Regions from separate parts of the Neomoorella glycerini genome, predicted to be linked through region 3. Evidence: riboswitches for the same ligand, from Rfam matches in the RefSeq annotation. Region 3 holds a riboswitch; each other region holds the start of a gene.
The links. Region 3 has a riboswitch for cobalamin ahead of MGLY_RS16255 (ABC transporter substrate-binding protein). Riboswitches for the same ligand answer to the same signal wherever they lie in the genome.
Positions count from the first base shown of each region.

Region 1: another riboswitch for cobalamin. It lies ahead of cobU (bifunctional adenosylcobinamide kinase/adenosylcobinamide-phosphate guanylyltransferase); the one in region 3 lies ahead of MGLY_RS16255 (ABC transporter substrate-binding protein).
Region 2: another riboswitch for cobalamin. It lies ahead of MGLY_RS16990 (ribonucleoside triphosphate reductase); the one in region 3 lies ahead of MGLY_RS16255 (ABC transporter substrate-binding protein).
Region 4: another riboswitch for cobalamin. It lies ahead of cobK (precorrin-6A reductase); the one in region 3 lies ahead of MGLY_RS16255 (ABC transporter substrate-binding protein).

Region 1 is NZ_CP046244.1:2,835,656-2,841,345, reverse strand. Features, by position in the region: gene cobI (precorrin-2 C(20)-methyltransferase) at 1-463, opposite strand, end outside; gene cbiT (precorrin-6Y C5,15-methyltransferase (decarboxylating) subunit CbiT) at 552-1,151, opposite strand; gene cbiE (precorrin-6y C5,15-methyltransferase (decarboxylating) subunit CbiE) at 1,138-1,788, opposite strand; gene cbiD (cobalt-precorrin-5B (C(1))-methyltransferase CbiD) at 1,778-2,875, opposite strand; gene cobU (bifunctional adenosylcobinamide kinase/adenosylcobinamide-phosphate guanylyltransferase) at 2,906-3,523, opposite strand; cobalamin riboswitch at 3,611-3,784, opposite strand; gene MGLY_RS14195 (translation initiation factor 2) at 3,814-4,080, opposite strand; gene MGLY_RS14190 (PHP domain-containing protein) at 4,129-4,971, opposite strand; gene MGLY_RS14185 (TIGR00282 family metallophosphoesterase) at 5,068-5,690, opposite strand, start outside.
Region 2 is NZ_CP046244.1:3,411,524-3,417,213, forward strand. Features, by position in the region: gene MGLY_RS16980 (acyl-CoA dehydratase activase-related protein) at 1-86, opposite strand, end outside; gene MGLY_RS16985 (anaerobic ribonucleoside-triphosphate reductase activating protein) at 253-948, opposite strand; gene MGLY_RS16990 (ribonucleoside triphosphate reductase) at 970-3,054, opposite strand; cobalamin riboswitch at 3,163-3,328, opposite strand; gene MGLY_RS16995 (MerR family transcriptional regulator) at 3,429-3,812, opposite strand; gene MGLY_RS18945 (MerR family transcriptional regulator) at 4,048-4,353, shown strand; gene MGLY_RS17005 ((Fe-S)-binding protein) at 4,469-5,683, shown strand.
Region 3 is NZ_CP046244.1:3,252,886-3,258,575, forward strand. Features, by position in the region: gene cobN (cobaltochelatase subunit CobN) at 1-121, opposite strand, end outside; gene MGLY_RS16245 (ABC transporter ATP-binding protein) at 140-925, opposite strand; gene MGLY_RS16250 (FecCD family ABC transporter permease) at 922-2,031, opposite strand; gene MGLY_RS16255 (ABC transporter substrate-binding protein) at 2,121-3,167, opposite strand; cobalamin riboswitch at 3,526-3,707, opposite strand; gene MGLY_RS16260 (ABC transporter ATP-binding protein) at 3,767-4,696, opposite strand; gene MGLY_RS16265 (ABC transporter ATP-binding protein) at 4,683-5,633, opposite strand; gene MGLY_RS16270 (ABC transporter permease) at 5,647-5,690, opposite strand, start outside.
Region 4 is NZ_CP046244.1:2,991,323-2,997,012, forward strand. Features, by position in the region: gene cbiQ (cobalt ECF transporter T component CbiQ) at 1-455, opposite strand, end outside; gene MGLY_RS14960 (energy-coupling factor ABC transporter substrate-binding protein) at 456-743, opposite strand; gene MGLY_RS14965 (energy-coupling factor ABC transporter permease) at 743-1,522, opposite strand; gene cobK (precorrin-6A reductase) at 1,536-2,327, opposite strand; cobalamin riboswitch at 2,767-2,959, opposite strand; gene MGLY_RS14975 (5'-deoxyadenosine deaminase) at 2,996-4,321, opposite strand; gene MGLY_RS18615 (xanthine dehydrogenase family protein molybdopterin-binding subunit) at 4,318-5,322, opposite strand; gene MGLY_RS18620 (xanthine dehydrogenase family protein molybdopterin-binding subunit) at 5,315-5,690, opposite strand, start outside.

The DNA of each region.
Region 1 (5,690 bases), 420 kb from region 3:
GGATGATGGCCAGGGGTTCGTCCCCTACCGCCAGGGGTACATTCAAACTGGCAGCAGCCGCAGCAAAGGAAGTGATCCCGGGAACGGTAACAATCTTTAAATCCGGGTTGAGTTTTTGTAAGCGTTGCATTAAGTAACTATAGGTGCTGTAAAGGGAAGCATCCCCCAGAGTCAGGAAGGCGATATCCTGGCCTGCGGTAAGGTTTGCCAAAAGTTCTGCTGCCGCTGCATCCCAGCAACGTTCCAGGTAAGCCTGGTCATGGGTCATAGGCATGAAAAGATTTAGTATTTTCTGCTCAGGCCGAAGAAAGGGCCGGACCACCTGCAGGGCCAGGCTTTCCTCGCCCCGCTGGGAAACCGGTACCGCCAGGACTGGTACCTGTTCTAAAATGGCTTTAGCCTTCAGGGTTAACAGGTCCGGGTCCCCTGGTCCAACCCCCAGGCCATAGAAGGTTCCACTCACCAAAAGCCTCCACCCCTTATCCCACCATGCCATCATTTGATGGTATTCATTAATCAACCGCAATTATTAGCCCGGTATACTACTGTCCCTAAGGACAATCTTTCACCAGCTGCACTATATATACCGGATTAAGGGCGCGCCAGATGTGGTAACGGCCGGCCGGTTCCAGGCGGGCCAGGTTGGTTGCCAGGGCCTCTACCTGGTAACCCTGATGATAGCCGAAGGCCAGGGCCGTACTCAAGGTTTCGACGGTGATGGCATTGAGGACGATAATGCCTCCCGGCCGCAAAGCTTCATGGCAGGCCCTTAAAATCTCGTCTAAGTGCCCACCGCTACCCCCGATGAAAACCCGGTCCGGCGGCGGCAACCCCTCCAGGGCTGCCGGGGCCCTGCCGGCCACCACCTGGACATTATCCAGGCCAAAACGCTTTACATTCTCCCTGATCAGGGTACAGGCCTCCGGGTTTACCTCCACGGCCAGGACCTGTCCCGGAGCCACCAGCCTGGCCGCTTCAACGGCCAGGGTCCCGGTTCCAGAGCCAACATCATAAACGATCATACCCGGACCCAAACGGGCTTTGGCCAGGGTAAGGATGCGGACTTCCTCTTTCGTCAGGGGGACCTGGCTGCGGCTAAAGTAATGGTCAGGTATCCCCGGCGTGCTGTAGGGCCAGTTAATCCGGTTCATAACCGGCTATCACCACCCCGGGCCTGGTTAAGGGCTGCCGGGCCAGTTCGGCTGCCGTCAGCCAGATTGTTTGCTCCTGATCGCTACCCAGGTCGGTACCCACCCACAACTTTATCCTGGCGAGGCCGTGGTCGGCCAGGTATTTACCTATAGCTGCCGGTGTGTTAGCCCCGCCGGTCAACATGGCCAGCCTCGCTTTCCCGGCAGCCAGCCGGGGCAGGTATGGTTCCAGGATCTCCAGGGAGCGTCCATGGCAGCTCAGGAAAGTGGCATCTTCCCAGCCCTGCATCAGGCGAGCAAAGGCCAGCTGGACGGAACTGATACCGGGGATAACGTTAATTTTTTCTCCGGGAAACTGGCGCTTGAGCCACGAGAGGAGGCTGTAAAAGCCGGGGTCCCCTGATACCAGTATAGCCGCCGGGCGGCCGCGTATTTGTAACAGAAAGGAACGTAATCCTTCCAGGTCGCCAGTGATCACCCTTTTCTCGCACTCCAAATCTTGAAAAAGGCTCAAAGCCCGGGGGCCACCGATAAGTACTTCGGCCGCAGCCGCAGCCCGGCGGGCCGCCGGCGTCAGGTATTCCTGGTTGCCGGGTCCAACCCCGATGACGGTCAGCCACCGGCCTTCAGCTCCCATGACCCCACGCCTCCAGTATTTGCCGGGCCATCCCATCCCAGCCTATAATTTCTCCCTGCAGGTTTAGCATAACCGTGCCCACTGTGAGTTCTCCACGGACAAGGGCCTCCGACCGCTGGCTGGCCCGGGCCGCCAGGGAGTCCCAGAACTCCCTCCCCAGGCCATGGTTGCGGATAATTTCCTGGGCAGCCTCAACTGTAGTTACCTCTAAAAGCTGCTGGACTACTTCCCGGGATGCCCCCCGCGCCGCGGCCCAGGCGGCCAGAATTTCCTGGCGGGCATCGGCCAGGCGACTGTGGGTATAAAAGATACCTCCTGCCACCTTGATGAGCTTGCCGCCATGCCCCCACAGGAGCACCTGCTTCACCCCGCGCTCGGCGCAGGCCTCCAGCATGTAGCCAATAAAGTTGCTGGTTAAAACAATGGCCGTAGCCGGTAGATGATAGCGTTCCTCGGCCTGGCGTTGCCCCAGGCGGCCGGGGGTCAGGATGAGGGTTTCCCAGCCGGCAGCCAGGGCGACATCAATCTGGGGTACCAGGGAGGTACGGTAGGCCTCTTCGGACATGGGTTCGACAATGCCGGTAGTGCCCAGGATAGAAAGACCGCCCTCAATCCCCAGGCGGGGGTTGAGGGTCCGCCGGGCCAGTTCTTCGCCACCGGGGATGCTGATCTCCAGTTCCAGGCCCTGGCCGGGCGGGGTTACATCGGCTACTGCCGCGGTAATCATTTGCCTGGGAACAGGGTTAATGGCCGGTTCCCCTGGAGGTATGGCCAGGCCGGGGCGGGTTACTGTCCCGACGCCGGCCCCGCCGCGTAAAGTCAATCCCCCGCCAGTTTTCCGGGCGCGGACATGGATGGCAGCCCCGTGGGTAACGTCAGGGTCATCACCGGCGTCTTTAAACACCACGGCTTCGGCCCAGTCCGGGCCATGATGGACAGTAACCGGTAGAGTGACCTTTTCTCCCCGGGGCAGGGTAAGGGTAACCTCCCGCACCAGCTGCTTCTGCCATAAAGCCAGGGCCGCCGCCCTGGCTGCTGCTGCCGCGCAGGTACCTGTGGTATAGCCCCGCCGTAATTCCTTCTGCAACGATTTTTCCTCCAGGCAGCGTTTATCTCTTTAGTTTCCTGTGGATTTCCGGGGAAATTCCTCCCCGGCAGCAGCGTCCCTTTTATTATCCTTTAAAACCAGGGGCAGCCCCGCCACCACCAGGTAGACCCGGTCGGCCCGGCTGGCTATCTCCTGGTTGGCCAGGCCCAGGAGGTCCCGGAAAACCCGGCCCAGGGGATAGGGAGGAATGAGTCCCATTCCCACTTCTTCAGTAACAATAATTACCCGCGCCGGTACCTGCCAGGCTACGACCGCCAGTTCCCTGACTTTAACCATGATGGCTTCTATAGCCGCTATATTTTTTTCCCAGCTATCTTCTGCTTCAATTGTTTCCTGGCTCAAAAGGTTGCTAATCCACATGCCCAGACTATCAAGGATGATGGTACCGGCACGCTGGCCTTCCCTGGCTACGGCTTCCGTTACGGCCAGGGGAACTTCTACCGTCTGCCAGCCGGCCGGCCTCCGGCGCCGGTGCATGTCCACCCGGGCAGCCATTTCTGCATCGCCCACGGTAGCCGTGGCCAGGTAGACTACCTTTGCGCCCCCGGCAGCAGCCAGCTCTTCGGCCAGGCGGCTTTTGCCACTCCTGGCACCCCCGGTTACCATGATTAACGAGCCGTATCCCAAGGTATGGCCTCCTAAATCCTAAAATAAAAACTCCAGCCCCCCACGAAGTAGCTGGAGTTACATAACCTAACTTGCGGCCCCTTAACGCGAGGGTGAAATGAACAGGCAGGTTTCCTGGCTCCGGCTCCTTGCCTGGCTTCGCCTTCCCGGTATAATACCAGTGGCCTTGAAGCAGGCTCCCCGGTTACAGTGGCGCGACCGCTCAGGATTTACACCTGATTCCCTTTTAACCTGTCAGGCACCTGTTCCCTATTAAGTTAATTATAGTATAAATCGTCCCCTCCTATCAGTCAAGCCCTGGGCAACGATAGACCCTGGAGCTTATTGGTGAGCAAAACCAGCTCTTTATTCTTTTCCCAGATGGCCCGGGCGTAGCGCCGGTTGCGGAGCTGGATCTGTTCCTTTTCCTGGCGCAGGCGATTTACCAGTTCCCACTTTTCGGCTTCGCTTTTTTCCACCAGGCGCATCAGGACACGCCGGCTGACCCTTAATTGTTCCACCTTGCTTTCCAGCTCTTGAATGCGCCGGTAAAGGGCACCTGCATCATTGCCAGCCAACGGCCCCACCCCCCTCATTATTAGTTTGCTAAAATATATGCCCGGAAGTCAAACCTTAGTCGCTTGAGCTTTAATCTTTTCGGCCCGCCTCTGTAATTGCTCCAGTTCGATTGTGCCCACCTGGCAGGCTCCCAGGTCGGCATGGCTGCTATCAACTATGCCGTGGAAATCCGACCCGCCGGTTACTACCAGGTTATACCGTGATGCCAGTTCCAGGTAACGCCCGGTGGCAGCGGCATCGTGGTGGGGATAGTAAGCTTCAATACCCTGCAAGCCGCTGCCCACCAGGGCAGGAATAAGACCATCGGCCCGGCTTATGCCCGGGTGGGCCAAAACCGGAACCCCTCTAGCCTTTAATATTACCTCCACAGCCCGGGCAGGTGAGACTTTGGCCCGCGGGACATAAGCAGGCCGGCCCCGCTCCAGCAAAGTTCGGAAGGCAAACTCCACCGATGGTACATAACCCTTGCGAACTAGAACGGCCGCAATATGGGGACGGCCCATGGCCTCGCCCCGCACTTCCTGCTCTACCTCACCCATGCTAATATCATAACCCAGCTCTTTAAGCCGGCCTACCATCCTGGCCGTACGCCGGTAACGCGCCTGGCGCATTGTTTCCAGGAAAGCCAGCAAACTTTCCTTTTGCCAGTCGATATAATAACCCAGGATATGGATCTCCCCTTCTTCCCATTCGGTGCTCAGTTCGACCCCGGCAATTACCTTAACGCCATAACTGTTTCCGGCAGCCAGTGCCTCTGCCAGGCCGGCTACCGTATCATGGTCGGTAACACCCAGGGCCGTTAACCCTTTTGTCTTCGCCAGGCTGATTAGTTCAGTGGGTGACAGCCGGCCGTCGGAGGCCGTAGTATGGGTATGTAAATCAGCTGCCATCTTTACCCGGCTCCAATCTTTTGCTAGTTATTGTAACACAAAAGCCTGCCCTCCTTACCGGTAAGCAGGCTTTTTTAGCGTTGTTTGATGGTTAACTTATGCCGGCCCATAGTGTTGCAACCGCTGGATAGCGGTTGCCCGGCCGGTACCGGGATCAATATCTATCAGGACAGCTTCCAACTGAATAATTCCACCAGCTACTTCAAAACGCACCGGCAACTGGGTAAGAAATTTTTTAACGATAAGCTCTGTCTTCACCCCCAGGACAGAATCCCTGGGGCCGGTCATGCCTACATCGGTAATATAGGCCGTCCCCTGGGGCAGGACCCGGGCATCAGCCGTCTGGATATGGGTATGGGTCCCGATGACGGCACTTACCAGGCCGTCCAGGTACCAGCCCAGGGCAACCTTTTCCGAAGTTGCTTCAGCATGGAAGTCTACTAAAATGATGCGGGTTAGCGCACCGATTTCTTCAGCCAGGCGGCGTCCCAGGCGAAAAGGACACTCCAGGGGTGCTAGAAACACCCGCCCCGATAAATTAATAATTCCTACCTGCAGGTTTTCCTTAGCCTTTACCAGGGTATAGCCCCGGCCGGGGGTACCGGCAGGATAATTGGCCGGCCGGACAATGCGCTCATCCTCCTCCAGGAGGGTCATAGCTTCACGCTTATCCCAGACATGGTTGCCCATGGTTAAGATATCAATGCCACCGGCAAAAA
Region 2 (5,690 bases), 160 kb from region 3:
GCTCCTAAAGTGCTTAGAAACCCCTTCATAAAGGGGAAAAGATAATAATAGGCGAGGCCTCGTGGTATGCCTACTCGATATGACAAAATCCGTCACCTCTTGCTATGCCCAATTATACCTCCTGTTGCAGGTTTTGTTAAGTTAATTTTTTCCTGCTGCTCCAAGGGTTTAGCGTGTTTCATCCCAGGGTGGTAAAGAAGGCCACAGGAATTCCTTCCTGTGGCCCGCATCTCTTTTGGCGACTTAGCATCTTCAAGCCCTGACTTCCACTTTAGCAGAAAAGGGCTGTAATTTTTGCGCGATATTGTTTAAAGTTGCCCCGGGATAAGGCCGGAGCGCCTGGAAATCTGCATCCAGCAATGTTCCGGCAGGCTGGTACTGCTGTAGTACATAACGCCGTGCTCCCCGCAGCAGCCGGCCTATGGCCAGGAGATCTTCCTCCAGTAACAGGCCGGGAACTACCGTGGTACGAAATTCGTAAGCGATCCTACTATTTTTAATGAGGGCAATGCTTTCCCTGACAGACTCCAGATCAACCTTAGTACCGGCTAAAAGGTTATACTTCCCCGGCGGCGCTTTCACGTCCATGGCCACGTAGTCCAGGAGGCCATCAGTCAGTAGTCTGGCCAGAATTCCCGGGTGCGTGCCGTTGGTATCCAGTTTGACTTTAAAACCGCAGGATTTCAGGGAGCGGATAAATTCCTCCAGGCCTGGCGCCAGGGTTGGCTCTCCTCCGGTTATACAAACGGCCTGCACCCAGGAGCGGCGCCGACTCAACAGGTTTAAAACCTCCTCAGGGCTGATTTCCGGCAAAGTAAAAGGACGTAGCACCAGGTCGGCATTGTGGCACCAGGGGCAGCGGAAATTGCACCCGCCATAAAAGACGGTGGTGCAGACCTCGCCGGGGAAGTCCACCAGGCTCGTTAACTGGATGCCTCTAATGGTTATGGGTACCGCCCCCTTAAAACATCAGGTGACAGGACGGAAGCTCCGCCGCTCCCGGAACTCTTCCTGCTTGCCTTTATTCCAGTTCTTTACCGGCCGGTAATAGCCGACGATCCGGCTCCAGACCTCCGTCTCCCGGCCGCATTCCGGGCATGTCCACTGCTCGCCGGAAAGATACCCGTGCTCGGGGCAGATGCTGAAGGTAGGCGTAATGGTTAAATACGGCAGGCGGAAATTATGCATCACCGTCTGCAGAAAACGCCGGCAGGTGGCGGTATCAGTCACCCTTTCCCCCAGGTAGGCATGAAAGACCGTGCCACCGGTGTATTTCAGCTGCAACTCGTCCTGGTGCTCCAGGGCGGTAAAAACGTCGTCGGTGTAGCCGACCGGCAGGTGGGTGGAATTGGTGTAATACGGTTCGTTGGCACCGGAAGTGATAATATCAGGATAAAGGCGCCTGTCCAGCCGGGCCAGACGGTAAGAAGTGCCTTCCGCCGGCGTGGCTTCCAGGTTGAAGAGCTGGCCGGTTTCCACCTGGTAGGTGGCCAGGACAGAACGCATGAAGTCCAGGATTTCCAAAGCCAGGCCCCTTCCCTCGCGGGTGTCTATGCCTTTCCCCCAAAAGTTTAAGAGGGCCTCGTGCATGCCGACAATGCCGATGGTATTGAAATGGTTCTCCCAGTACCTGCCGAAGCGTTCTTTAACCCGCCGCAGGTAGAACCGGGAGTAAGGATAAAGCCCCTGCTCCGTCAGCTTCTCCAGGATGTTGCGCTTGAGGAGCAGGCTTTCCTTTGCCAGGTCCATCTTCGCCTTTAAGCTGCTGAAGAACTCTTCTTTAGTTGCGGAAAGGTAACCCAGGCGCGGCAAATTTATGGTCACCACGCCGCACGACCCCGTAAGAGGGTTGGCGCCGAAAAGTCCGCCGCCGCGTTTCTTGAGTTCCCGGTGATCCAGTCGCAGATGACAGCACATGCTGCGGACATCCTCGGGCTTTAAATCGGAGTTGATAAAGTTGGCGAAGTAGGGGATGCCGTATTTGGCCGTCATGGCCATGATCTTGTTTGCCACCGGGCTTTCCCAGGGAAAATCAGGCGTGATGTTGTACGTGGGTATGGGGAAGGTAAAAATGCGGCCCCGGGCATCCCCCGCCATCATCACCTCGCAAAAGGCCATATTCAGCCAGTCCATCTCTTGCTGAAAGTCGCCGTAGCATTCCTCGCGCCGCTCGCCACCGATAATGACCGGCTCGCCGGCTAAAACCTGCGGCACGACCACATCCATGGTCAGGTTGACAAAGGGTGTCTGGAAGCCCACCCTGGTGGGCACATTGAGGTTAAAGATAAACTCCTGCAGGGCCTGCTTGACTTCCCGGTAGTCCAGGCCGTCGTAACGGATAAAGGGAGCGAGGTAGGTGTCGAAACTGGAAAAGGCCTGGGCCCCGGCGGCTTCCCCCTGCAAGGTATAAAAGAAATTGGCTATCTGCCCCAGGGCCGTCCGGAAATGCCGGGGCGGCGCGCTTTCCACCTTTTGCCCCACGCCGGCAAAGCCGCTTTCCAGCAGATCGGCCAGGTCCCAGCCACAGCAATAGGGCGCCAGCAACCCCAGGTCGTGGATATGGAGATCGCCCCTTTCATGGGCCTCGCGGATGGCCGGCGGGTAGACCTTTTCCAGCCAGTACCGGGAACTGACGGCAGCAATGATATGGTTGTTGAGGCCCTGGAGGGAATAATTCATGTTGCTGTTCTCATTAATCCGCCAGTCCTGGCCGTCAAGGTAGCCCTGGACCATTTCCTGCACGTTAACCAGGAGGTGGCGGAAATCCCGCCATTCCGCATGTTGTTGCCGGTAAAGGATATAGGCCTTGGCCGTCCGGGCATGGCCGTTCTCAATTAATACTTTTTCTACCAGGTCCTGCACGTCTTCGACGGTAGGCAGCCTGTCGACAAATTTTTCCGCTAGAAGGGCCGTCACCTGGTTGGCCAGCCGGCTAGCCAGGCGGCGGTCCTGGCCCCCGACAGCCAGGGCCGCTTTGTAAATAGCATTGATAATCCTTTCCTCGTCAAAGTCCACTACCCGGCCGTCGCGCTTGATGATCTTCCTGGGTATCATGATAAAATTTTAATCTCCTTTCGCCTGCCTGAATTAAAAACCCCAACCACGCCTGCGTAGCTGGGGTAAATTTCTCCCTTTACCTCACCTTCACCATGGCCGTGGTTTAACGGTGCAATCCCACGGGCAGGTCTCCTGGCTCGGGTTCAACGCTCCCTGCTGCCTTCCCGGGTTTAGACCCCAGTGGCTCCTTTAGCAGGTACTCCCCCTCACAGTGGCGGCACCGCGCCGGACTTGCACCGGCTTCCCTGGCACCCGCGAGAATCGTTTTCTGGTAATGTTCGACAAAGAAGAGGCAAATTCCTGCCGTTATAACTATCTCCCCTGGTCAATAATGGTTTTTATTCACCAGGAGCTATTTTTTCCTGTTGGAATTACTTTATTTCCCGGCTTCTATGGGGGCATGTATTACAAAGGGAGGGATCGTCAAAGGAGATCTGGCAGTAAGTCCCTTCCTCCTTCCAGCATGGCTTGGCGCACCCTATGCGTTCAGTCTTACGGGAGCAGGCCGGGCAGTCCTCATATAACCAGCAAGGATAAAAAGCCAGGTAGTGTTTGATGGAGTTTAAATTAAAGCCTTTATCGATGAGCTTTTGAATGAAGCGCAGCCGTTTCAAGTCATTATTTGAGTAAAGGCGCCGCCCGTTCTTGCGTGCGGGCTGGATGAGTTTATGTCTTTCCCAGACCCGCAGGGTGCCCGGCTGTATGCCCAGTAAATCGGCGACCACGCTGATGGTATATAACATTTGTTCCGGCATGGGAAGCCGCCTCGCTTAACAATCAGGTTATAATTATTTACAGTTTTATTTTACGTTAACTTATCATCCCAGATCAAGTATCGCTTTTCTCCTTTTGAGAACATATTTTTGCTATATCTAAATAACTTTGCTGTAATATTTTTTATAAGTTTATTGACATGATTATGTTCAAGAAATATGATATAAGTAAGATCAATAGTAAGCGGGGCGAAGAAGGCCGGTGTATCCCATCGGTATGGTTATCCAGGTCTTAGATATTTCTCCCCACCGCCTGCGTCGCTGGGAACGAAAGGGACTGGTCGTTCCCACGAGAAAAAACGGCCGGCGCTGCTATTCGGAACTGGATTTACAGCGGTTAATGTTTATTAAGCGCCTCCTTGATGGCAAGCACTGCCGGCTTGCAAACCTCCCCCATTATCTCGCCTTTTACCCCTGCTGGCAGGACGGTAAATGTATAAGCACCCCTCTAAAAGAGCCACATGAAGGGGCGCGTCCTTGCTGGCAAAAGAAAAACTGGTATTGCCCGGGACAGGTCCCATAACATCAAGACTGGCTACCAGTTCCACCGGAAAGTATAGTCAGGGTTACAAGGCAAGGAAATATCCGTTTTTTAACTTCTAGCACCATTCATTAAATTTTATACAGGAGTGTTGTTTATGTCCATTTTGCTGGCTGCAGAAGTGCCTGGCCCTGCAAAAATCTCCCGGGCCATGGGCGGGGCCAGCCTGCAGGCCTGCCTGGCCTGCGGCGTGTGCACCGGCGGCTGCCCTGCCGGCAACATCGGCGCACCGGTAGACCCCCGTAAAATGGTGCGCCTGCTCCTGCTGGGGATGGAAGACCGGCTCCTGGCGTCAGATATGATCTGGCTGTGCACCATGTGCGGCCGCTGTACAGTCTACTGCCCGGTGGGTGTGAATATGGGTGACCTGGTCCGGGCCGTGCGGTCGAAACTGGCGGCAGAAGGCCGCGTCCCCGTAAACCTGCAGAAAGTGGTAGACCTGGCTCTAGAGTCCGGCAATAATATGGGGATCAGCCAGGAGGATTACCTCGACACCCTGGACTGGATGCAGGAAGAGCTCCAGGCGGAGTTCGGCAGTGAGGCGGAAATACCCGTTGATAAGAAGGACGCCAGGATATTGTACGTTATCAACCCGCGGGAAGCGAAGTTCTTCCCCCTCTCCATCCTGGCGGCGGCCAAAGTGTTCCATGCCGCCGGCGAAAGCTGGACCCTTTCCAGCCGCTACTGGGACGCGACCAACTACGCCCTTTTCTCCGGGGACGACAAAGCCGGCGCTATCCTGGTGCAGCGCCTGGCCGATGAGGTGGAGCGCCTTGGCTGCCAGGAGTTGATCATGACCGAGTGCGGCCATGCCTTCCGCGCCATTCGCTGGGGGCCGGAGCAGTGGCTGGGGCACAAACTCCCCTTCAGCGTGCGCAGTATCGTCCAGCTCATGGCCGAATACCTGCAAGACGGCCGTATCCGCCTTGACCCCTCCCGCAACAGCGAACCGGTAACCTATCACGATCCCTGCAATCTGGGCCGCAAGGAGGGCATTTTTGAAGAACCGCGGCAGGTATTGCAGGCGGCGGTAGCAGATTTCCGGGAGATGACACCCAACCGTGAGAATAACTACTGCTGCGGCGGCGGTGGCGGCCTGCTCTCTTTGAGCGAGTTTGGCCAGGAACGGATGGCTAAAGGAAAGGTGAAAATAGAACAGATCCAGCGCACGGGAGCAAAGATTATCGCCACTCCCTGCCATAACTGCGTTGACCAATTGAACGATTTGTGCCGTCATTATCACCTCGATGTTAAGGCGAAAAACATAGTCGAGCTGGTAGCCGACGCTCTCGTAATTAATGGCAAGGAGTGAGGTATTG
Region 3 (5,690 bases):
GCTTCGAGGAGGCCGCAACTTCAACCAGCCGGCCATAATCCTCCTGCACCCTCCGGGCAGCCCGGCTTAAACTACCCAGCTCACCTTCAATGGCCGTATAAAAGCAAATTTTTAAAGCCATAACCCTCTCCCCTCCAGCTTAAAGCTTTGCTCTCCCGTTAGCCGGACAAATGGGCAAAACCTGGACGCCCAGGTCGTCTTCGCGCACCCGGGCTTCGACATCATAGACAGCGCGGATATTTTCCGGGGTGAGCACCGCCTGCGGGCTGCCGGAAGCAAAGATGCGCCCCTGATGCAAGAGCACCAGCTTTTGGGAAAAACGGGCCGCCAGGTTTAAATCATGCAGTACCATGAGTACGGTCATTCTCTTTTTCCAGGCCAGAAATTCAAGGATGCCCAGCACCTCCAACTGGTGGCGAATATCCAGGTTGGAGGTAGGTTCATCCAGCAAGATAACCCTGGGCTCCTGGGCCAGGGCGCGGGCGATCATTACTCTCTGTTTTTCGCCCCCGCTTAAATTGCCCAGGGTTTTGCCAGCCAGGGGTTCCAGTTGGAGGAACCGCAGAATTTCTTCTACCACCTGCCGGTCTCTTTGCCCAACAGCCCAGGTTATATAAGGCCTGCGACCCAGTAACACAGCTTCATACACAGTTAGGGGAAATACCTTCGTCCCTTCCTGGGGAACATAGCCCAGAAGCATAGCCAGGGCCCGGCCCGACAGGTTGGTTATATTGCGGCCATCCAGGTAGATTACGCCCCGGGCCGGCAGCAATATCCTGGCCAGGCACCGCAGGAAGGTGCTTTTTCCTGAACCGTTTGGTCCTATAATGGTAACTATTTCCCCCGGATCTATGGTCAGCGTTACCTCGTTGAGGACTGGTTGACTATCGTAATTAAATGACAAACCATCCACGGCCAGTTTCATGACCACCAGCGCCTCCTTTCCCGGAAGAGAAGAGAGAGGAAAAAGGGTACCCCGATTAGCGAAGTAATCACTCCCACGGGGATTTCGATGGGGCTGGCCACCGTCCGGGCCAGGGTGTCGGCCGCCAGCAAAAGGAGAGCCCCCAGCAAACAGGAAGCCGGGATCAGGTAACGATAGTCGCTGCCGACCAGGAAGCGGCCCAGGTGGGGGGCCACCAGGCCAATGAAACCAATAATCCCGGTAAAGGCCACCGTAGCGCTGGCCAGCATTGAGGCGCCGACAGCACCCTTACGCCGCAGCCGGTCAAGATTGACGCCCAGGTTGGCGGCCACTTCCTCCCCGGCTCCCAGGGCATTGAGGTCCCAGGAAGAGCGCCAGAGAAAACCCAGGGCAGCAAGGCAAACAGGAAAAAGCAAAATTAAAGGTTGCCATTTAGCCCCGGCCAGTCCTCCCATGAGCCAGAGAGTGAGTTCACGCAGTTCTTCATGGGACGACAGGTACTTCAGTAAAGAAACGCCAGCGGAAAAGAGATAACCCAGGGCCACGCCGGCCAGGATGAGGGTCTCCGGGGCCAGGCCCCGGAGACTGGCTACCCCGTAGATGACAAACGTCGTTAACAGGCCAAAGGTAAAAGCACTGGCCACGATGATATAACCTTTCGCCAGGGTGAAACCGGCGAGCTTCCCCAGGCCCAGGACCACCGCCAGGGCCGCCCCGAAGGAAGCGCCGGCGGAGATGCCCAGGATATAAGGATCGGCCAGGGGATTGCGCAAAATCCCCTGCATCACCACCCCTGCCCCGGCCAGGCTGCAGCCAGCCAGGGTGGCCAGCAGCACCCGGGGCAGGCGGAGATTCAAAATAACTGTCCGAGCCAGCTTGTTTCCTATCTCCAAGCCGGCGGGGGCGGTGGTAACCGCCTCCTTGATAACCAGCCAGAGCTCCTGCAGGCTGATATTGGCGCTGCCCAGGCCGAGGGAAATTACCAACGCAGCCAGCAAAGCGAGGCTTAAAAGAATGATTGTCAATATTTTATGGCTAGCCAGCCGGGCATAAAAATCTCCCCTGGCATCACCGGTAGCTTTTTCCCCGACCATATTACTACGCATCATTAATGCCCCCTTAAGTGGGTAGACACTTATACCCGGACTTAACCCCCGCGTCTTCCAAAGGATAAAAAAGGGATTGGCAGGTTAGCTTATTTAGCCGCCGGGTAAACCCAGGTACCCTTTAATTCCATGCGGTAGAACTCCTGCAGTAACTGGCGGTGAACAGCTTCGGGGTTGACATCGGCAAATATGTCGGGGTGGAACCACTTGGCCCAGTATAGAGAACCGATTACCGAGCGGATCCCGGTGCCCAGGCCCCAGCTCATGATATAGACCTTTTTCTGGCTGACCGCGGTTGTCTGCTGCAGTGCCGGCCTGGCCAGGATTTCCTCGTAGAGGGCTTTCATTTTATCCGCGGCGTCCCGGCTGGCCATGCAGATAATGATCTGGGGGTCTTGCCCGGCCAGCCATTCAGGAGTCAGCTCGGGATATTTAACCTTCTGGCCGGCGGCAATATTCTTCCCTCCGGATAAGGCAATACGATCGGCAGCAGGGGTTTTATCACCGGCACTGTAGTAGGGTTTTTGCCACTCGTAGTAAACCCGGGGCTTTTTGTCTTCTGGCAACCTGGCTACCCTGTCCTTAATAAGCTGGTAGTATTTATCGCTAAAGGCAATTAACTTGGCCGCTGTTTCCTCCTTCCCCGTCAGTTCACCCATTTGCTTAGTTACTAAGGCAGTTTCGTGGGGATAAGAAGTCGTATAGACCAGAACCGGCAGGCCGGCTTCTTCCAGTTTGGCCCGCAGGTCGTCCTTTAACATGGTATCGGCAATGACTACATCCGGCGCGCTCTGGATGATGGCTTCCAGGTTGGGAGCAAAAGAAGATTTAGCCATCACCGGGATTTTCTCCAGGTCTGCCGGGAAAATGGAGTAACTATCACGTCCGATGATCTTATCAGCGCTGCCTAAAGCATAAAGGATTTCTGATACACCCGAAGTAATACAAACGATTTTATCCACCGGGCAGGAAATTTTTACTTCTTTGCCGGTGCCGTCAACAAACGTTTTGACTGTTTTCCTGGTATTACTATTTTGAGTGCCAGTTTTTTCGCTACTACACCCGGTTACAAAGATCATTACCAGCATTAGCAGGCATATTACCCTGACGGCAAAACCATATTTTTTGCTCAACACTTTTTGATAGCCTCCTCCTTGAGTTTTTTATGGTCAAAAAAATCTTTATTAGTCCAGTTCAACGAGCAGGACTCCTGGCTCAGGTTCACCGGCACCACATTATTACCACCATCAAAAAACGGCCTGAACTAACACCTCCCTGCGAACTCCCCGGGTGGGTTAGAATAGGCCGTCCTTCTACCGCTCCCGGCGCATCGTGAACCCCCAGTCGTTTTCCCTTATTGGAAGTTCCTTGCCGGACCGGCTGGCTGCATTTAAGCTGGCCCCTCGGGGCCAGACACCTACCCTTATAAAATTAAAACCCCTGCTCCAAAGAAAACAGGGGACATGCCGTTTCCCCATCCTGCGTAGGGAGCACCAGCTGCTACGGCAAGCACCAGGTCTCCTGGCTCGGATTCACCGTTCCCCCACGCCTTCCCAGGTCAAAACCCAGTGGCCTGATGTGGGGTCACTCCCCCTTACAGTGGCGCGACCGCGCCGGCTTTGCACCGGCTTCCCTTGATGCTAGCCAGAGACACCATTTTTTATAATACATTCTACAAAAATAATCCAAAATCCTCCCTGACCTCGTTAATTTTATACCTTCTGCTTTAAAAGGATCATATTTGCAAGCAGGCTACTGAATGACCAGGTGCAACTTCTTTCAATTCAGGTGGATTCTTGCAAATATTTCCGGCTTGCGGACAGGAAGGATAAAACCTGCAGCCACCGAAAAAAGTTTTAATAAATCGTCTGGTGCCAGGCTCCAAAATGCTTGCACCTATATCAGAAAAAGCCCGGATCAGTAGCTGTGTATAAGGATGGAGCGGGTTTTTATATACGCTGTCCGCAGGACCGATTTCCACGATCTTTCCACCATACATGACGGCTATCCTATTACTCATGCAATGGACCACCTCAATGTCATGGGAGATAAATAAATAGGTCAGATTATAAAGGCCCTGAACATGTTTTAGCAAATTAAGCACCTGGGCCTGGACCGAAACATCTAGCATAGAGGTAGGTTCATCAGCAACGATAAAACTGGGATGCAATGATAGAGCCCGGGCCAATACGACTCTTTGAAGCTGTCCCCCGCTCAGTTCATGGGGAAATCGGTTAAGGTGTTCTTTGCTTAGCCCCACCAGTTCCACCAGCTCTGCCACCCGCTCCTTTTCTTCTAGCGAGCCTTTAATAACAATACGGTGAAGGCGCAAAGGTTCCGCCAGACAATCAAAAATACGCATACGGGGATTAAGAGCTGATTCCGGATGTTGGAAAATAATCTGCATTTTTTTCCTTATTGCCAGTATCTCTCTGGGTCCAATTGCAGTGAGATCCAGGTCATCAAAAAACACCTTGCCTGAGGTAGGCGGGATTAACCCTAATATTAATCGTGCCAATGTAGATTTGCCGCAACCGCTTTCTCCCACTAAGCCCAAAGTCTCACCCGGGCGAATAAAAAAAGTAACATTGTCCACTGCCTGCAATGGCTTCTTTTTAAAGGTCCCTACCCAATAAGTTCTAGTCAGGTTCTCAACCCTGATCAAAAAACATACACCTCACCAGATTTCCTGCTATGGTTTCCATTAAAGGGGGATGTTCCTGCCTGCATACTTCTCTGGCATAACCACACCGCGGATGAAATTTGCAACCCGGAGGTAAATTAATCAAGCTGGGACTAAAACCGTCCAGAGGTTTTAAGCCATTGACAGGCTGAGCCGCTAGAAGAGCCCGGGTGTATGGATGCCGGGGTGAATTAAAGATTTGTTCCGCAGTTCCCAGTTCAACTATTTCTCCGGCGTACATGACTGCCACTTGCTGGCATAAACGGGTAGCCACTTTCAAATCATGGGTAATAACTAATAAGGTCGCCTTTGTCTGGGAAACCATTTGGCTTAAAACAGCCACCACTTGAGAGCGTATCACAGCGTCCAGACCCTTGGTAGGTTCATCGGCTATAAGCAAATCGGGTGCTCCGGTCATGCCGATGGCAGCCAGGACTCTTTGTTTCATCCCCCCGCTCAGCTGGTGCGGGTAAACCCTCATAGTATTTTCAGGGGCTGGAAGTTTAAGCCAGGATAGAATTTCTCTTCCCTTCGCCCAAGCCTGTTCTCGCGGCAAACGGTGGTGTAATTGGAGGGCCTCTGCGATCTGGATGCCTATCTTTAGAACAGGGTTAAGGGAAGATCCAGGATTTTGGGGAATCAGGGCGATTTTCTTTCCCCTTAAACGTTGCATTTGACCTTCTGAGAACTGCAGCAAATCCTGCCCGCGGTAAAAAATCTTCCCCTCAACCCGGGCATTCCGGGGCAGGAGGCGCATAACGGAAAGGCCGAGAACCGACTTGCCACAACCCGTTTCCCCGATGAGGCCAAAGGTCTTACCTTCTTCTAAATGTAAATCTACGCCCTCGACGGCCTTGACAACTCCATTCCGCGTATAAAAACTTGTTTTCAGGTCCTGTATGCTGAGGATGCAGCCCAATGCTCGTCCTCCCTTATCCCAAGCTCCTCCAGTTACCATGCTGTTCATTTCTGGCAT
Region 4 (5,690 bases), 260 kb from region 3:
AGCAGGGCCGGGAGGCGCAGTTGCCTGAGGACGGTAAGGATATCTACCATGGGTGTTGTTAGGGAAAGAAAATAAAGACAGGCAGCGGCTCCCAGGGACTTGAGAAAAATTTTCCCGGCCAGGTACATGCCGGCTGGGGTGTAGCCCAAAGTCCAGTTCAGCAGGGTCACACCCTTAAGACCGGCCAGGGGCTGGTTGGAAATGGTGAGGGCGATCATGGCTACCCCAGCGACTAAAAAAGAAAAGGGCAGCAGGATAAGCTGCAGGTAAAAACGGGCCGGGATGCCGGCGACCCCAATGGCAGCCCCGGCCATCAGGGCGATGATAAGGGCTGGGATTAAAGGCTGGGGCGCCACCAGGGCGATCATGAGGGTTACCAGGGCAAAGGCTACTTTTTCCCCCGGGTGGATGTTCTTCAACCGGTTGCTATAGGCATACTGGTCAATGCTGAACATTTACTTTTGCTCCCGATGTTTCTTGCCTTTGCTGTAACCCAGGAAGTAGCAAACAATACCGCTGCCGATGGCGGCCTGGGTGGCAAAAAGGAAGGTCTCCACTTCTCCGCTGGGGGGCTCCCAGACGGGTTTAAACCAGGGTTCATAATCGGGACGGATCTGGGTAATGGCCTCTTCGGCCCGGTCGTCGGCACCGGCAAATTCCGCGCTGCGGTGCAGGAAAAAGGGTGCCGCCGCCAGGAGGATAACGATCAGGAGTAAGAAGAGATTTTTCTGGGCGCTACTCATTACTTGTGCACCTCCAGGTTGCGGCCTCCCACCGCCAGGGCCTTCTCATCTAAAATAGATAGCTCCTGCAATTCGTTTTTATTATAAGTGGCCAGCAAGTTAAAGACGATGACGGTTAAGATACCTTCGCTAATGGCCAGGGGTAACTGGGTAACGGCAAAGATACCCATGAATTTCAGCATAGACGCTAGCACCCCGCCGGGCTGGGCCGGGAAGGCCAGGGCCAGCTGCAGGGAAGTGGTGACATAGGTCATAAGGTCGCCCAGGGTGGCGGCCAGGAAGACGGCTACGGGCAGCGATCCACCCAGCCGCCTTACCAGGCGGTAAAGGCCGTAGGCCACAAAAGGCCCCACGACGGCCATGGAGAAGGTATTGGCACCCAGGGTGCTCAAGCCCCCGTGGGCGAGCAAAAGGGCCTGGAAGAGGAGGACGATACCCCCCAGGATGCTCATGGCTGCCGGACCAAAGAGGATGGCCCCCAGACCCACCCCGGTGGGATGGGAACAGCTGCCGGTTACTGAAGGGAGTTTCAGGGCCGACAGGACAAAAGTATAGGCGCCGGCCAGGCCCAGGAGCATTTTCAGGCCGGGATTGCTTTTTACAGTTTGCTGGATGGACCGCAGGCCCCAGAACCAGAAGGGCAGGACGACGACAAACCAGAAGGCGGCCCAGTTGAAGGGCAGGAAGCCCTCGGCGATATGCATGGCATAGGCCGGCCGGGCCAGGACGGCCATAGCCAGGAGAAGATACATGGTTAACCACGTTGTACGGCGGAACATCGTATGTACCCCCTTAGTTTTGAAAATCGGAATGGTCATCTTTTTTAAGAGGGGCGATCTTTTTCAGCAGGGCGACGGCTTCGGAAACTGTGTAGACAGGGTAACGATACTGAATGGAAGGCCGCTTGATTACTATTACCGGTATTTTTAGCGCCAGGGCGGCGGCAATTTTGGCCTCGGTACCGCCGGCCGGGCCGGCGTCCCGGGTGACGATAACACCGGCCTTACAGGCTTTAAACATGGCTTTATTCATTTCTTTAGAAAAAGGCCCCTGCATGGCGATAATATCGCGGGGCGTCAAGCCCAGGTCCTGGCATTTTTTAATTACCCGGTGTTCAGGTAATACCCTGACCACAATGCGTTTATCTTTAAGCAGGGGGTTTTTGACGAACACTTCCAGGTTATTAGTACCGGTAGTTAAAAAGATAGTCTCCCCCAACCTGGCGGCAGTCCGGGCGGCTTCTTCCCAGGTTGCCACCTGGTAGATGAGGCTGTCGTCCGGCAACCTTGTTTCTGCCCGTAAAAAGCGCAGGTAATATAGCTGTTGTTCTTGGCACCAGGCTTCCAGGGTCCGGGATAGGTGGTTGGGATAAGGAAGGGTGGCGTCAATGACTGCTTCCAGTTGCCTGCTACCCCCCAGGGTGGCTAAATTACCTTCCGTTAAGGGACCTGTTAATATTAACGTTGCACCATCCTGCCGGGCCAGTTGTTCGCCATAAGCACTGTCGGTCCAGGTAACAATTTGATAGCCTGCCTGCCGGAGGCTGCGGATTAACTGCCTTCCCTCACCGGTACTACCTACCACTAAAATCAAAACGCGCCGTCCTCCCTGTTGAAACTAAAAATCCCCGGCTGCTTTGCCGGGGAAACCGGTGGTGCCGCTAAACAGGCATGCCTAAATACACCACCTCCCCGGGTTGAGCCCCTGGTGGCATCAGGACAGGCTGGCCTATTGGCAGAGCATCATCGGTTGCTACAAGTTCCCGCTTCCAGGCGGCGTTTTGCGCAACCTCTCCCCTACCGGCGGCTGGATTTAAGCCCGGTCTGCTCGAGACCGTGCACCCATTCTGTATGCAATTTAAATAAACGATGCTGCTGCTGCTAACCTTCTTCGTTCTTCAGGTCAGTTGCCGCGACGCCGCGAAGAGGTTGCGGCATTGGGAACAACATAAAACCCCCTGCTCCTACAGAAGCAGAGGGTTTGCTTGCCATACTCTGGCCAACCACCCCCTATCCGGCGTAGGGGTAAAGGTTTCCAGGCAACCGGTATCCTGACTCGGGATCACGGCTCCGGCACCGCCTTCCCAGGTATTACCCAGTGGCTTTATGGCGCCTTGCTCCCCCTCACAGTGGCGGGACCGTGTCAGACTTGCACTGACTTCCCTGATTTGCCTGGAACATATTCATTTCAAAACTATTTTATCATAACTTGGATATGATGTCCAGGGGTTTTAACGTAAATCTGGCAGGAAGCTAAGCCAGCCCGGCCCTTCGCAAAACGCGCAAGACCGCTTTATTGGCTTTCTCCCGTACCTCACCGGCATCTATGGTCTTCAGTTCACCTTTCTCCATGACGATTTTGCCGTCAACCATGGTCAGGGTAACGTCTGAGCCTCTGGCCTGGTAGACCAGTTGGGTGTAGACGTCGACGCCGTCCGCCGGCTGGGTATGGAGGCCCTCCAGGGAAACCAGGGCCAGGTCGGCCTTCTTCCCTACTTCCAGGCTGCCGATGTCCTTTTCCATGCCCATGGCCCGGGCCCCGCCCAGGGTGGCCATTTCAAAGACCAGGGGTGCCGGCATGGTGGTGGGACCATGGAGGGGCTTCTGGATCAGCGCCGCCAGCCGCATTTCCATAAAGGCGTCCAGGTTGTTATTGCAGGGCGCGCCGTCGGCGGCCAGGGAAACCACCGTTCCCCGGTTCAGGAGATCCGGTACCGGGCAGATACCGGAAGCCATCTTTAAGTTAGAGGAAGGGCAGTGAACTACTTTAGTACCGGTACGGGCCAGGATATCCTTCTCCTCTTCGCTGAGCCAGATACAGTGGACCAGGATGAGGTCGGGGCCGGTGAGACCGATATCGTCCAGGTAGAGGACGTTGCGCCGGCCGTGGAGTTTTTCCACCAGGGCGCATTCACCCCGGTTTTCCGAAGCATGGGTATGGATTTTAACGCCGTAATGGCGGGCGAGATCCCGGACTTCCAATAATAATTCCTCGGTGCAGGAAACCACAAAGCGGGGCTCAAAGGCGTACTGGATGCGGCCGTTGTCGTAGCCGTGCCACTTTTCCAGCAGGTCTACGCTTTCCTTTAGCGAGGCCGCAGTTATTTCTTTAAGGCTGGCCGGGACGTCCTCGCCAAAATCCATCATCACTTTGCCGGTAATGGCCCGGATGCCGCTTTGAGAGATGGCTTCCATGGCCGCATCGGTATGATGGACGGTTTCCATGTCGACGATGGTGGTGGTGCCGCTAAGGAAGAGTTCACCGATGCCCAGCAGGGCTGAGTAGTAAAGGGATTCGGGATCGTGGGCTCCTTCCAGGGGCCAGATACGCAGGCGCAGCCAGTCCAGGAGTTCCAGGTCGTCGGCGCGGCCGCGGAAGAGGGCCTGGCAGAGGTGGATATGGGGCTGGATGAGGCCGGGGATGACCAGCTGGCCCGTAGCCTCGATGATCCGGTCGGCGGTGGCCGGCGTCCGGCCGATGGCGGCGATGCGGTCGTCTTCAATATAGATATTCCCCTGGAATACTTCCCTCCTGGGGTTCATGGTGACCAGGATGCCGTTCTTGATTAAAATACTCATTGCTCCTCTCCTTCTTTTGCCCGCAGGGCGGCCAGGATTTTTTCCGGTGTAACCGGTAACTCCGTAAGGCGAACTCCCACGGCGTTATAAATGGCATTGATAATGGCCGGTACGGTGGGGAGGGTGGCGGGTTCGCCCACTCCTTTAGCGCCATAGGGGCCGGTGGGTTCATAAGTTTCCACAATCAGGGGTTGAACCTCGGGCATATCCAGGGTAGTAGGTATCAGGTAGGTAGAAAAGGAATTATTAACGATCCGGCCCTGCTGCAGGTGGACCTTTTCCAGCAAGGCCATACCGAGGCCCTGGGCGATACCGCCTTCAATCTGCCCCTCTACCCCGAGACGATTTACTGCCCGGCCCACGTCGTGGGCAGCGAAGAGCTTTAAAACCCGCACCTCCCCTGTTTCCGTATCCACTTCCACTTCCGCAATCTGGGTGCCGAAGGCGTAGGGCCAGTAGGGAGCTCCCTGGCCGGTCTCCCGGTCAACGGCCGTGGTATGGGTGACGAAGGTCCCCTGCCCTACCAGGCGGTAGCCGGCCAGGCGGGCCCGGGTGGCAGCTTCGGGATAGGTTATTTGTTTCTGGGGATAACCCCTGACGTAAATTATTCCCTCCCTGGCGGCCAGGCCGGCAATGGTATTAACCCCTAAGAGGGTCCGGGTGTACTCAAAAAGGACTTCCCGGGCCTGGCGGCAGGCGGTTTTAACGGCATTGCCGGAAGCATAGGTCTGGCGGGTGGCCGCCGTCGTGCCAGCATCGGGGGTAGTATCGGTGTCAGCGGTGATTACTGTTACCCATTCATAGGGCACCCCCAGCTCCTCGGCAGCAATCTGGGCCAGGACGGTGCTGGAACCCTGGCCGCAATCTACTGCGCCGGTGCGGACGGTGGCCGTGCCGTCATCGTGGATTTCTACCGTAGCCGTTGAGACATCGGGAAAACCATTACCGTAGCCGGTACCGTAGAAAAAGCAGGCCATACCAATACCGCGTTTTTTACTCATCTTGCTTCCCTCCCGGTATTAACTCTTGCGGCGACCAGCCTGCGGCCCGGGCCGCCTGGAGCATGGTTGCCGTCAGGCCGACGCTGCTTTCCAGGACCTGGCCCGTGGCAGTTACATCCCCCTGGCGGAAGGCATTGAGCCAGCGGATTGTAAAAGGATGGATCCCCAGGCGGCTGGCCAGTTCATCCATCTGGCTTTCGTAAGCCAGGGGCGGCTGGGTGGCACCAAACCCGCGCATGGCGCCGGTAAAGGGATTATTGGTATAGACCGCGTAAGCATCAATCTTGACGTTGGGGATGACATAAGGACCGGTGGCATGGATGGCCGCTTTGCGCAAAACGTTAGGGGCCCAGGAAGAATAGGCGCCG